DNA from 2 places in the Bacillus sp. SRL337 genome. Region 1 is predicted to be linked to the other one. Evidence: a T-box and tRNA genes for the amino acid it is inferred to sense, from the RefSeq annotation. Region 1 holds a T-box; the other holds one or more tRNA genes.
What was found. The T-box of region 1 lies ahead of lysS (lysine--tRNA ligase). A T-box ahead of a tRNA ligase gene usually reads a tRNA of that ligase, here a tRNA-Lys.

Region 1 (7,430 bases):
TTTGCCTGAAGAATTAACGGGTGTCTTTCAAACAGTAGAGACTAAGCTTGCAGAGAACATAGAACTCCTGCAGAACCTAATAAAAGAAAACGAAAACGAAACAGGGTTCTGGCCGCTGGATGATGAGAGGGTAAAGATTGAAACCCTTGCACCAAGCCGGCGAAAAGGGCAGTTCGATTTGATTCACCATATGTATTACATTTGGCGCATCAATCAATCCATTATTGCCCTGGGTAAAGAGTTGGGAGCAAAAGAGCGGAAATGAATTCCGCTCTTTTTATTTGGTCTTTTCTTATACTTTGTCTCTATAAAAATCATTGGTAAGCAAAAAAGATAACAACTGGTCTTCCTGTTGAGAGAGAAAACTTCTAGTACCCAGAGGGAAAATCAGGTTTCTGATTTTTTCCGAAAGCCCAATTCAAAATATTTTACTATGATATAATAAAATAGGAATATACGTTCGGGAGGCGGCCACATGAAGACCAAAGAAGACGTTTTAACGTTAATACAGGAAGATAAGCAGATGATGGAGGTGCTAAAGGCAGCCAAAACACTGGATTTGCCTGACTGGTGGATATGCGCAGGCTTCGTACGCTCTAAAATCTGGGATTCACTACATGGATACGAACAACGAACAATGATACCGGATGTCGATGTCGTTTATTTTAACTCATCAAACATGGACGAAGCCTTGGAGAAAGAATTGGAAAAAGCGCTTAGAAAAATCATTCCAGAAATCCCATGGTCCGTCAAAAATGAAGCAAGAATGCACATCATCAACAATATTCCGCCCTTTTCTTCCACAGTAGATGCCATATCCAAATTCCCAGAGACAGCCACAGCCCTGGGTATAAAGCTTGATGAGCATGACAACCTAATCCTTACTGCCCCTCATGGTTTGGAAGATGTCCTTAACATGGAGCTAAGACCGACACCATCTATGAAAACATCAAGAGAACTAGCTGAAATTTATGAAGAACGACTCGCAAAAAAGAACTGGCCATCGATTTGGCCAAAAGTAAAAGTCTTTCATGTGTGATCAATACTTCCCGATCTATCTTAAGGAAGAAATAGCCAGACAACAAGTGCGTTATGAATAGAAACCACCCTTACCACATTCGATTCTGAAGATCTGCTCACTGTTGATGAACTGCTGCAGACTAAGCCTCTCGGACACAGAGGAGCTGCCTTTATGCCTTACCGCTTCATCCATAAAGAATACCAAATCCTGCAGAGGCTCAAAAAATATCAGAAAAATCCAACAACCTATTGACTTTCCCAATTTATTCCTCTAGAATAACCATAATTATTCAATAACGGCATGAACGGCATTGAAGAGAAGAGTAATTTTGAATCATTATTCACAGAGAGTCCCGGCCGGTGGAAAGGGACAATAAGATTCTTAATGAAAAAAGACTCCGAGCCTCGTATGGATCCAGGGCATTTTCTGGTGATGGTGCGACGGGATCTCCCGTTACAGAGATAGAGTATAACCAATGATAATTGGCGTACTCGAAGAGGTTGGTATGGCGACATATCAACAAACTGAGGTGGTACCGCGAAGTGAACAACTCCCGCCCTCAAGATTTCTAAATCTTGGGGGTGGGAGTTTTTTTATTGCAGTGAGTTTCACCATCATTTAAAAGGGAGGAAATAATAATGAGCAGGGAACAAATGGAACGGCGCTTGGAAAAAATGAATGCCTTGAGGTCGAAGGGCAACCAAGTGTACCCAGATAAATTTTCTACAACCCATGAACTTCATGCAGCAGCAAGGCTGGATGATGGGACAGAAGGTGTGCGAACAGCTGGACGAATAACAGCCATCAGGAATTTTAGCAAGCTGGCATTTATTACGATTTCAGAGGTGCAGGGAACTTTGCAGCTTCTGTTAAAAAAGGACGAAATAGGAGAAGAACGTTTTGCTCAATTTCATCAACTCCTTGATATCGGCGATTTTATCGGTGTCGAAGGAAAGATGTACACTACTGGAACAGGTGAAAAAACGGTAAGAATCGACCAGTATGTTTTCCTGGGAAAAGCATTAAGGCCTTTGCCTGAAAAATGGCATGGCTTAAGTGATGTAGAACTTCGTTATCGTCAGAGGTACCTGGATATGATCATGACAAAAGAGACACAAAACAGAATGCTTGCCCGCTCTCAAATGATCCGTTCTGTCCGCAGATTTTTTGAAGAGAAAAATTTCATAGAAGTGGAAACACCAATACTGCAGCATACGTCTTCAGGTGCGCTTGCTAAGCCTTTCATGACATTCCATAATGCCTTGGATACTGAATTGAACCTTCGTATTGCTCCTGAAACCTACTTAAAAAGGTTAATGGTCGGAGGATTCACAAAAATTTTTGAAGTAGCGAAATGCTTCAGAAATGAAGGCATCAGTCCGCAGCATCTTCAGGAGTTCACCATGGTTGAAGGATATGCCGCCTTTTGGAACTACCAAGATACAATGAAACTGATGCGGGACATGGTGTTAAATGTTTTGAGAGAAACATTCGGTACGACAACCATCACACTGCAGGGACAATCCATAGACTTCTCAGAACAGTGGGAGATCGTTTCATTCAGAGAACTGATCTTAAAGCATACAGAGATCGATATCGACCTTTATCCTGAGGTAAAAGATTTACTACGTGAAACCAGGAGAAGAAATATCCAACTTGGCGGTGAGGATTTGAAAACGATGGGGAGAGGGAACTTCATTGATCTTTTGTACAAAAAAACCTGCAGGCCGCTGATCATCAAACCAACATTCCTGGTTCAGCATCCAATCGATCTGTCACCTCTGGCGAGAGCGAACGACGATGATCCAAGCCTCACAGACCGCTTCCAACTGGTGGTGAACGGAGCAGAAATCATCAATGCCTATTCAGAGCTTGTCGATCCTGCAGAACAGAGAATGAGACTGGAAGAGCAGGCCCTGCTGAAAAGCAGCGGTGATGCAGAAGCTATGGAAATGGATGAAGACTATCTGACGGCAATGGAGTACGGCATGCCTCCGATTTCCGGCTGGGGATTCGGGATCGACCGCCTCCTGATGATCTTGACTGACAGTGAAACGATCAAGGATTGTGTGCTCTTTCCGTTGACGAGAAAGCTCTAGAGGACATCTTAAATAAAATTGCCGGAAAGCACCTCTGCCAGCCGCACGTTGAAAAATGCGGAAAAGCCCGCCCTTTGGAGACGCCCATATGAGAAGAAATCAGCTTATCCCGTTTCAAAACCAAACAAAAAACCTTCAAAAGAAGGGGTCAGAGGTCTCAGCCACTGACCTTTTTTGTCATTTTATGGTACATATTTTACGAAAAAAGGGATCTTTTTCGCCTGATGTTTCAAGTTGTATGTACTTCTAATGAGGACAAGGCACCTAAAAATTACAACTTATATCATCCCAATCAACCAGCCGCCAGCAGCACCAGTCAACACAACTACCCATGGCGGCAGTTTCCAGAATACCAGCAGACTGAACAAAATAGCGGCCAAAGCAAAATCAATCGGCACGAGAATCGAGCTTGTCCAAATAGGATGATAAAACGCGGAAATCAAAATACCGATTACAGCAGCATTGACACCCATTAATGCCCCCTTGATTTTTGGTTTTCTGCGAAGAGAATCCCAAAACGGAAGAGTCCCATAAACTAACAGAAAGGCAGGCAGGAAAATGGAAACCGTCGCTAACAATCCGCCTTGCCAACCGCTCATCACAGCACCAATGTAGGCAGCAAAAGTGAAGAGAGGTCCGGGGACAGCCTGGGCCGCACCATAACCCGCGAGAAAAGTTTCCTCACTCAGCCATCCTGTTGGTACAAATTCACGCTCCAATAACGGCAGGACGACATGCCCGCCGCCAAATACTAATGAACCGGACCGGTAAAAACTGTCAAACATCGCAATCCAATTAAGAGATGTCGCTTCTCTGAGGATCGGCAGCAAAACAAGCAGACCGAAGAACAAAGCTAAACAGACGGTCGCAAATGTTTTGGAAATCGGGACTTTTATTTCCCTATCATCCGAATCGGCATGATCTTGAAATAAGATGTATCCTGCCAGTGCTGCAATCATAATAATTCCTGCCTGCGTAACGGCAGTCTGCCATAGCAAAGCCACCACCAAAGCTATAAGGGCAATAGCTTTCCTTGATAAATCAGGAGTCAGCTTCCGGGTCATCCCTAAAATGGCATGAGCTACGACCGCAACAGCCACAATTTTCAACCCATGAATCCAGCCTGCATCGGATACATCGAACTGGTTCAAAAGCAATGCAAATAGGATTAAAGCAACAACGGAAGGAAGCGTGAAACCAATGAATGATACAATACCGCCGACAGCACCTGCCCGGATTACTCCTATCCCAATTCCAACCTGGCTGCTTGAAGGACCTGGAAGGAATTGACACAATGCCACCAAATCAGCATACCTTTTCTCATCCATCCATTTTTTTCGTCTGATATATTCACCATGAAAATAACCTAGATGGGCCACAGGACCTCCAAATGAGGTCAATCCCAGCCTGGTAGAGATCATTAAAAGCTCCAATAGTTCGCGTATGCTCGATTTTTTCATGATTTCATCACCTGCCTTACTCTTTTTTTCTTTGAACAACTCATAGCCTTTCAATCTGGCTTCCTTCAGGATGACAAAGCCTTTCTTCGTCGTCGTATCGTATTTCCTGATCCTTCCCCCGACCTTTTTAACTTCTTTAACCTGAAGGCAGTCCGATTCTATTGAATGCAGAATAGGGTAGAATTTGCCGGAACTGATATTATACCCCTGTCCTCTAAACTCCTCGACCATACAACTCCCATATACAGGATGTTCCTTTGCATGGTGTAAGATGTGGGTATGGATGAATCGAGAGGAATTACTTCTCAATACTGTATCCTTCATAAGTATGACCCCCATAACGCCACATCGAAAACCGATATCGGTATTTTAGAATAGCTCCTGTCTGCTTACAACTAATATCAGCATAATTTACAAACTCTTAACATTGAAAACAACGTAAACTCTATGCAGCTAACAAAATGGATTATTATGGTATAATCTAGTAAACTGCATTCTACTAGGGGGGAACGATGAAGAAAATACTGCTATTTATGATAGGTGTTATCTTCTTGGCAGGATGTTCAGAAGAGATACCAGAACAAAAACAGATAAAAGAAGATTGGCAGGATAAAGTCAAAGTCGAAGAGTTAATACATTCGTTCAAACACCCGGAAACAGAACAATCATACAAAATTATAGATGCCTATAAGTTGTTCTACAACTATATTATTGCCATAGAGGAGGATCCGGAGAGTGAAGAGAGTGCACTTTATAAGCAGGAAATCATTGATCCCCTTTACCAGGAATGCTTTGCTGGCGGGGAATTCCCTCAAATGGCCGAGACTATAACCGAACAAGTTCCCTATTCGCTTGAAAAGATAGAGATTCTGAATGAGAAAATTGAGAGCAGTGAGTACTTGGACTCTATTAAAGAAGCTTTGATTAAATCATCTGAATTGCTGCCTTCTGATAAGGAAACGAATGTATGTATCTTTCCCCACTTGAACAAAAGGAGTGCAGGAGCGGTTACCGTCGGAGCTGAAAGGATTAACGTTTTATACAGCCCACTTTTCACACAGGATTATCTGAAGACGGCCATCGCCCATGAATATCATCACAGTTTTTGGGCAGAACATTTTTTCAATGACGAGAGGGCTTCAGTACTGGATAACCTTGTCTTTGAAGGAAAAGCAGTAATGTTCGAAAAGATCGTATACCCTGATTTGGAAGGGACACATGTTAATGATGAATATAACAAAGACTATTGGACTCAAATCCAAAATGATTTAAATGAATATGATTATACCCGGTCCAGCGAGATTCTTTTTGGAGGAAATGGCCTTCCCCAGCTATATGGTTACATGGAGGGGTATAAGATGGTAAAATCCTTTCTGGATCTTCACCCCGATTCAAAACCAATAGAATGGACCGGACTAAGCGGGAAAGAGATATTTGAGGAAGGGAAATATACTGAACACTATCAATAAAGAAAGATGGAGCTGGTGAATCGTCCAGCTCCTTTTTGCATTATTTTATTATAAATATGTTAAAATGCTGATAGCGCAATATGCCTTGAAGGAAGGGGAAAACGATTTGAACTTAGAGTTGAATACAAAAATCATCACTGACATGTGCGGCAGCGTCTCCTTCAGAAGAGGTGACGTCTATTACAAAAATAATGCTGTCGAGATCGTGGATATACACACAGATTACTGCAAGGGTATCGTAAAAGGCGGGGAACGATTTGAAGTGACCGTCAAGAAGGATGCCAATGGAAAGATCCATACAGATTGCACCTGCCCAAAACTGTCCTCTTTCACGCTCCAATGCCAGCATGTTGCAGCAGTACTACTCGCAATAAAGGAAAGACAGCCGGACAGACAGGACCTGGCAACAGGGTTCTTGGACCTTTTCGAAAAGAAGAAAGGGAAATCAAGCGGATTTCAGCGCCATTTTGAAACTAGAACAATACTGGACGTTGAATTCCGCATTAAACCTGTGTTTACAAATAAAGAGGTTTATCTTTTAGGGATGGACATCATGATTAACCAGCGAAGAATCTATGATATTAAAGCTTTTTTACAAAGAATAAGAGAAGGACAGTCTTTTCGGATTACAAAAAACCTGACTTACGACCCAAAAAATCATTGCTTTGAAAATGATACAGACAATATTATACAACAGCTTATCATGGTGGTTCATGATGAAAAGGCTTATATCCATGGATCCCTTCAGGAGCACCACACCCTGCTGATTCCTCCAACATCATGGGAAAAGGTTTGTCCCTTACTATTGAACAACCAAAAGGTGATCCTGGATGATTCAGGGCACCTGTTCAAGGGACTTGAAATGTCCGGGGAACGGATTCCCCTGAAGTTTACCTTTGATGATGATAGTGAAAACGAGTATGTCCTTAAGGTAAAGGGCCTCCACTACATGGTTGTGTTACTTCCCTATAATGCCGTGTTGAGTGAAGGTACACTATATCCTTTAAGAGCAGAGGACTGCCAAAGGCTTTCTGAAATCAAAACCATGCTTGAAAAAACGGGAAAAAATCAGTTCCCTATACCAGCACCAAGAGTACGATACTTCCTTGAAAAAGTGGCAGTCGATTTAAAACGAATCGGCCAAGTTGAGATTACCGGCTCACTGAGAGAGAAGTATATGAAGACACCTCTTTCGGCCAAGCTCTATCTCGATCGTGTGAAAAACAGGCTGCTGGCCGGCCTGGAATTTCACTATGAGACCATCATCATCAACCCTTTGGAAGAAAAAGAAATTCCAACAGGCAGCCTTCTTGTAAGGGATACACAAAAGGAAAATGAAATCCTGGACATCATGAAAGAAAGTTCGTTCGCTAAGACAGAA
Region 2 (7,430 bases), 2.0 Mb from region 1:
GTTAGAAAGGGCGCACGGTGGATGCCTTGGCACTAGGAGCCGATGAAGGACGGGACTAACACCGATATGCTTCGGGGAGCTGTAAGTAAGCTTTGATCCGGAGATTTCCGAATGGGGGAACCCGCTGCACGTAATGGTGCAGTATCCATACTTGAATACATAGAGTATGGAAGGCAGACCCGGGGAACTGAAACATCTAAGTACCCGGAGGAAGAGAAAGCAAACGCGATTCCCTGAGTAGCGGCGAGCGAAACGGGATTAGCCCAAACCAAGAGGCTTGCCTCTTGGGGTTGTAGGACACTCTATACGGAGTTACAAAGGAATGAAGTAGACGAAGAAGTCTGGAAAGGCTCGTCACAGAAGGTAACAACCCTGTAGTCGAAACTTCGTTCCCTCTTGAGTGGATCCTGAGTACGGCGGGACACGAGAAATCCCGTCGGAAGCTGGGAGGACCATCTCCCAAGGCTAAATACTCCCTAGTGACCGATAGTGAACCAGTACCGTGAGGGAAAGGTGAAAAGCACCCCGGAAGGGGAGTGAAATAGAACCTGAAACCGTGTGCCTACAAGTAGTCAGAGCCCGTTAACGGGTGATGGCGTGCCTTTTGTAGAATGAACCGGCGAGTTACGATCCCATGCAAGGTTAAGTCGGAAAGACGGAGCCGCAGCGAAAGCGAGTCTGAATAGGGCGAATGAGTATGTGGTCGTAGACCCGAAACCAGGTGATCTACCCATGTCCAGGGTGAAGTTCAGGTAACACTGAATGGAGGCCCGAACCCACGCACGTTGAAAAGTGCGGGGATGAGGTGTGGGTAGCGGAGAAATTCCAATCGAACTTGGAGATAGCTGGTTCTCTCCGAAATAGCTTTAGGGCTAGCCTCATGTAGTAAGAGTCTTGGAGGTAGAGCACTGTTTGGACTAGGGGCCCTCATCGGGTTACCGAATTCAGACAAACTCCGAATGCCAAAGACTTATCCATGGGAGTCAGACTGCGAGTGATAAGATCCGTAGTCGAAAGGGAAACAGCCCAGACCACCAGCTAAGGTCCCAAAGTATACGTTAAGTGGAAAAGGATGTGGAGTTGCTTAGACAACCAGGATGTTGGCTTAGAAGCAGCCACCATTTAAAGAGTGCGTAATAGCTCACTGGTCGAGTGACTCTGCGCCGAAAATGTACCGGGGCTAAACGTATCACCGAAGCTGTGGATTGACACCATTTGGTGTCAGTGGTAGGAGAGCGTTCTAAGGGCTGAGAAGCTGGACCGTAAGGACTGGTGGAGCGCTTAGAAGTGAGAATGCCGGTATGAGTAGCGAAAGACAGGTGAGAATCCTGTCCACCGAATGCCTAAGGTTTCCTGAGGAAGGCTCGTCCGCTCAGGGTTAGTCGGGACCTAAGCCGAGGCCGAAAGGCGTAGGCGATGGATAACAGGTTGATATTCCTGTACCACCTCTTTTCCGTTTGAGTGATGGGGGGACGCAGGAGGATAGGGTAAGCGCGCTGTTGGATATGCGCGTCTAAGCAGTTAGGCTGGTGATGAGGCAAATCCCGTCACCATAAAGGCTGAGCTGTGACAGCGAGGGAAATATAGTACCGAAGTTCCTGATTCCACACTGCCAAGAAAAGCCTCTAGCGAGGAAAAAGGTGCCCGTACCGCAAACCGACACAGGTAGGCGAGGAGAGAATCCTAAGGTGAGCGAGAGAACTCTCGTTAAGGAACTCGGCAAAATGACCCCGTAACTTCGGGAGAAGGGGTGCTCTGGTAGGGTGCAAGCCCGAGAGAGCCGCAGTGAATAGGCCCAGGCGACTGTTTAGCAAAAACACAGGTCTCTGCGAAGCCGTAAGGCGAAGTATAGGGGCTGACGCCTGCCCGGTGCTGGAAGGTTAAGGGGAGTGCTTAGCGCAAGCGAAGGTGCGAACCGAAGCCCCAGTAAACGGCGGCCGTAACTATAACGGTCCTAAGGTAGCGAAATTCCTTGTCGGGTAAGTTCCGACCCGCACGAAAGGCGCAACGATCTGGGCACTGTCTCAACGAGAGACTCGGTGAAATTATAGTACCTGTGAAGATGCAGGTTACCCGCGACAGGACGGAAAGACCCCGTGGAGCTTTACTGTAGCCTGATATTGAATTTTGGCACAGCTTGTACAGGATAGGTAGGAGCCTTGGAAACCGGAGCGCCAGCTTCGGTGGAGGCGCTGGTGGGATACTACCCTGGCTGTGTTGAACTTCTAACCCGCGCCCCTGATCGGGGTGGGAGACAGTGTCAGGTGGGCAGTTTGACTGGGGCGGTCGCCTCCTAAAGAGTAACGGAGGCGCCCAAAGGTTCCCTCAGAATGGTTGGAAATCATTCGCAGAGTGTAAAGGCACAAGGGAGCTTGACTGCGAGACCTACAAGTCGAGCAGGGACGAAAGTCGGGCTTAGTGATCCGGTGGTTCCGCATGGAAGGGCCATCGCTCAACGGATAAAAGCTACCCCGGGGATAACAGGCTTATCTCCCCCAAGAGTCCACATCGACGGGGAGGTTTGGCACCTCGATGTCGGCTCATCGCATCCTGGGGCTGTAGTCGGTCCCAAGGGTTGGGCTGTTCGCCCATTAAAGCGGTACGCGAGCTGGGTTCAGAACGTCGTGAGACAGTTCGGTCCCTATCCGTCGTGGGCGCAGGAAATTTGAGAGGAGCTGTCCTTAGTACGAGAGGACCGGGATGGACGCACCGCTGGTGTACCAGTTGTCTTGCCAAAGGCATCGCTGGGTAGCTATGTGCGGAAGGGATAAGTGCTGAAAGCATCTAAGCATGAAGCCCCCCTCGAGATGAGATTTCCCATCACTTTATGTGAGTAAGATCCCTGAAAGATGATCAGGTAGATAGGTCTGAGGTGGAAGCGTGGCGACACGTGCAGCTGACAGATACTAATCGATCGAGGACTTAACCACGTTAAAAAGCACAGGCGGCTTGACCAGAAGCGACAGGCATTAGACAGCAAGCAGATGAGGGTGTTCTTCGCCCTCGGCTGATTGATGGCTAATGACCCCGAGCTTCTAGCCGCCGGAGCTGGATTGCAAAATAGCGAAACTCGGAATCCTTTCTGATTCTTCATGACCTTTATCTAGTTTTGAGAGAACAATTTAAAAAACACTTGATTTTATAAAAAATCTTGTTATAATAAATCTGTCCTTTCAATTTACAAGCAATAATTGTCTGGTGACTAAGGCGAAGAGGTCACACCCGTTCCCATGCCGAACACGGAAGTTAAGCTCTTCAGCGCCGATGGTAGTTGGGGGATCTCCCCCTGTGAGAGTAGGACGTCGCCAGGCTTTTCGTTCCGCAGTAGCTCAGTGGTAGAGCTATCGGCTGTTAACCGATCGGTCGCAGGTTCGAGTCCTGCCTGCGGAGCCATTGCTTCCATAGCTCAGTCAGGTAGAGCACTTCCATGGTAAGGAAGAGGTCACCGGTTCGAGCCCGGTTGGAAGCTTACTAGTTTTATAAAATCGGCCCGTTGGTCAAGCGGTTAAGACACCGCCCTTTCACGGCGGTAACACGGGTTCGAATCCCGTACGGGTCACCATTACGGAGGATTAGCTCAGCTGGGAGAGCATCTGCCTTACAAGCAGAGGGTCGGCGGTTCGATCCCGTCATCCTCCACCATGATTTTGTCACAACTTAATAAAATATAAACATTTTCAAATTAGTGCCGGTGTAGCTCAACTGGTAGAGCAACTGACTTGTAATCAGTAGGTTGGGGGTTCAAGTCCTCTTGCCGGCACCACTCATTTGGAGGGGTAGCGAAGTGGCTAAACGCGGCGGACTGTAAATCCGCTCCTTCGGGTTCGGCAGTTCGAATCTGCCCCCCTCCACCATTTCTTGAATACATAGAGCAGAAAATGGACATGTTAATGAATGTCCTTTTTATTTTCGCTGATATTGGGCTATAGCCAAGCGGTAAGGCATCGCACTTTGACTGCGACATGCGTTGGTTCGAATCCAGCTAGCCCAGCCATTGTGAGCCATTAGCTCAGTTGGTAGAGCATCTGACTTTTAATCAGAGGGTCGAAGGTTCGAATCCTTCATGGCTCATCACAAAAAAAGCTTCCAGACTTATGTCTGGAAGCTTTTTTTGTGTTCAGTTATTGTTCCTGATGCCCAGACTGTCAGATGGAACACCTCAAAAAGCGGTTCAGTCATTTGTGAATTGCTTAATGAAGGAAAACAATATTATAGAAGGAGAGTTAGTTTGTAATGGGGTGAATAGCGAAGAAACACCCTACTATAGAAGGAGAGTTGGTTTGTAATGGGGTGAATAGCGGAGAAACACCCTACTATAGAAGGAGAGTTAGTTTGTAATGGGGTGATTAGTGGAGAAACACCCTATTATAGAAGGAGAGTTAGTTTGTAATGGGGTGAATAGCGAAGAAACACCCTACTATAGAAGGAGAGTTGGTTTGTAATGGGGTGAATAGCGGAGAAACACCCTATTATAGAAGGAGAGTTGGTTTGTAATGGGGTGAATAGCGGAGAAACACCCTACTATAGAAGGAGAGTTAGTTTGTAATGGGGTGATTAGTGGAGAAACACCCTATTATAGAAGGAGAGTTAGTTTGTAATGGGGTGAATAGCGAAGAAACACCCTACTATAGAAGGAGAGTTGGTTTGTAATGGGGTGAATAGCGGAGAAACACCCTATTATAGAAGGAGAGTTGGTTTGTAATGGGGTGAATAGCGGAGAAACACCCTATTATAGAAGGAGAGTTGGTCTGTAATGGGGTGAATAGCGGAGAAACACCCTATTATAGAAGGAGAGTTGGTTTGTAATGGGGTGAATAATGGAGAAGGCCTGCCTTATCCCTCCTCCTCCATGCGAATCCAGCTTCAAGGCCTAGCTGCTGGCGTACTTCCCGACTCCTTCTTGCGATAAGTCAACATCAACTCACTCTGTTCGTTGTATTTCGGTTATCTCATACTGAGTCAGTCCAGTCCGTACGCAGCTGAACAGGTCTTTTCCGCTTTTTATAGATAAGTCAACATCGAATCGCTGCCGCACTTCGTGTTTCCTTTATCTCATACGAAAGCCCTCCAATCCGTACGGCGCTTAACGCCCGCTTCCGCTTTTGATCCGTCCAGCTCCAGCGGGCAGCGCCTAGCGGATTTCGGTCTCTCTCCTTGCGATAAGTCAACATCGAATCGCTGCCGCTCTTCGTGATTCCTTTATCTCATGCGGAGGCGGTCCAGTTTGAACGCCGCTGGGCAGGCTCCCTCCGCTTTTGATCCGTCCAGCTCCAGCGGGCAGCGCCTAGCGGATTTCGGTCTCTCTCCTTGCGATAAGTCAACATCGAATCGCTGCCGCTCTTCGTGATTCCTTTATCTCATGCGGAGGCGGTCCAGTTTGAACGCCGCTGGGCAGGCTCCCTCCGCTTTTGATCCATCCAGCTCCAGCGGGCAGCGCCTAGCGGATTTCGGTCTCTCTCCTTGCGATAAGCCAACATCGAATCGCTAACGCTCTTCGTGTTTCCTTTATCTCATACGAAAGCCCTCCAATCCGTACGGCGCTTAACGCCCGCTTCCTCTTTTGATCCGTCCAGCTCCGGGAGCCTAACGGCTAGCAAACTTCCCTCCTCCTCCTTGCGATAAGTCAACATCGAATCGCTGCCGCTCTTCGTGTTTCCTTTATCTCATGCGGAGGCGGTCCAGTTTGTACGCCGCTGGGCAGGCTCCCTCCGCTTTTGATCCGTCCAGCTCCAGCGGGCAGCGCCTAGCGGATTTCGGTCTCTCTCCTTGCGATAAGTCAACATCGAATCGCTGCCGCACTTCGTGTTTCCTTTATCTCATACGAAAGCCCTCCAATCCGTACGGCGCTTAACGCCCGCTTCCGCTTTTGAATATATATACACTATCTTGTCCGGTTGAGTCATTTTGGTTTTGTTCGTTACAATGGAGGTAGTAAAGGATGAGGAGGAACTGGTATGAAGAAGAATATTTCAATTATTGGCGTGCCTATGGATTTGGGGCAGATGCGCCGTGGTGTAGATATGGGACCAAGTGCAATCCGTTATGCGGGAGTGGCAGAGAGGTTAGAGAGACTTGGCCATACGATTAATGACTTGGGGAACATTGAAATCGCCCAGCCTGAAAGAGTACATACCTCAGATTCAACATTGAGAAATTTGAAAGCGGTTGCGGAGGGGAATCAGAAGCTTGGGGATAAAGTGGATGAGGTCATTGCAAGTAATGACTTCCCGCTTGTGCTTGGTGGAGATCACAGCATTGCCATCGGGACGCTTGCCGGGGTTTCCAAACACTATGAGAATCTTGGTGTCATCTGGTATGACGCACATGGTGATCTAAATACAAGCGACACTTCGCCATCAGGCAATATCCATGGGATGCCGCTTGCTGTATCTTTAGGAATCGGCGATGAAAGCCTGACCGGTATTGGCGGCTATTCTCCTAAGGTAAAGCCTGAAAACATCGTCATCATTGGGGCACGCTCCTTGGATGAAGGTGAGAGGGAATTGATCAAGGATCGCGGAATCAAAGTGTTTACAATGCATGAAGTCGATCGCATGGGCATGACGAAGGTGATGGAGGAGGCAATCAGCTACTTGAAGGAGAAAACCGATGGCGTTCACCTGTCACTCGACCTGGACGGTTTAGACCCAAGTGATGCACCTGGTGTGGGAACACCGGTATTAGGCGGGATCAGTTACCGTGAAAGCCATTTGGCGATGGAAATGCTGGCTGAATCAAATCTCATTACATCTGCAGAATTTGTAGAAGTTAACCCGATTCTGGACGATAAGAACAGAACCGCATCGGTTGCTGTTGCCCTTATGGGTTCCCTATTCGGCGAAAAATTACTATAAAACAATAAAAGCAGCTCCTCCGGGAAGCTGCTTTTAATGATTCTCTGTCTTATGGTGAAAGGTATTTAACAAGTGGTCAAGCTCACAACTGATTTGGACGACATGTTCATTTGCAAAGGACGATTGCAGTGCCAATTTTACCATTCGGCTTCGGTGTTCCTCAATTTGTTTAAGTAATTCAGCTCTCCCCACACTAATTACCTCGTTTCCGGACTTATTTAGTCCTTTTATACCCTTAAATAAAAAATTCTAAACATTTCTTTTCTAAAATTTGTTAGGATAGAGTAGATGAAAAAAATTGAAACCTTTTTTGCTATACGTTCGTATACATGTATAGCCGCATAGAGCGGAGGTATAAAATGGATGCGCTAGTCAATAAAAGAATTAAGCAGGTGCTGAAAGGCGATCAAGATGCATTTGCTGAGGTTATCGAACTTTATAAAGATAAAGTGTTCCAGATTTGTTTCCGTATGTTAGGTAACCGCCATGAAGCTGAGGATATTGCACAAGAGGCTTTCATAAGGGCTTATGTCAATATCCATACGTTTAATCAGAAGCGGAAGTTTTCCACATGGC

Region 2: it has a tRNA-Lys gene. The T-box ahead of lysS (lysine--tRNA ligase) is inferred to sense a tRNA for this amino acid. The anticodon was not compared.

What each region holds. Positions count from the first base shown of each region.
Region 1 covers NZ_OZ481793.1:2,160,481-2,167,910, reverse strand. The annotation lists gene AC4E8A_RS10770 (FUSC family protein) at 1-265, shown strand, start outside; gene AC4E8A_RS10765 (nucleotidyltransferase family protein) at 476-1,039, shown strand; T-box leader at 1,323-1,585, shown strand; gene lysS (lysine--tRNA ligase) at 1,660-3,120, shown strand; gene AC4E8A_RS10755 (chromate transporter) at 3,399-4,580, opposite strand; partial or broken gene AC4E8A_RS10750 (helix-turn-helix transcriptional regulator) at 4,665-4,904, opposite strand; gene AC4E8A_RS10745 (DUF2268 domain-containing putative Zn-dependent protease) at 5,093-6,049, shown strand; gene AC4E8A_RS10740 (SNF2 helicase associated domain-containing protein) at 6,156-7,430, shown strand, end outside.
Region 2 covers NZ_OZ481793.1:179,084-186,513, forward strand. The annotation lists rRNA gene AC4E8A_RS00950 (23S ribosomal RNA) at 1-2,930, shown strand, start outside; rRNA gene rrf (5S ribosomal RNA) at 3,195-3,311, shown strand; tRNA gene AC4E8A_RS00960 (tRNA-Asn) at 3,319-3,393, shown strand; tRNA gene AC4E8A_RS00965 (tRNA-Thr) at 3,396-3,469, shown strand; tRNA gene AC4E8A_RS00970 (tRNA-Glu) at 3,488-3,562, shown strand; tRNA gene AC4E8A_RS00975 (tRNA-Val) at 3,567-3,642, shown strand; tRNA gene AC4E8A_RS00980 (tRNA-Thr) at 3,688-3,763, shown strand; tRNA gene AC4E8A_RS00985 (tRNA-Tyr) at 3,771-3,854, shown strand; tRNA gene AC4E8A_RS00990 (tRNA-Gln) at 3,920-3,994, shown strand; tRNA gene AC4E8A_RS00995 (tRNA-Lys) at 3,999-4,071, shown strand; gene rocF (arginase) at 5,955-6,854, shown strand; gene AC4E8A_RS01005 (aspartyl-phosphate phosphatase Spo0E family protein) at 6,888-7,046, opposite strand; gene sigW (RNA polymerase sigma factor SigW) at 7,214-7,430, shown strand, end outside.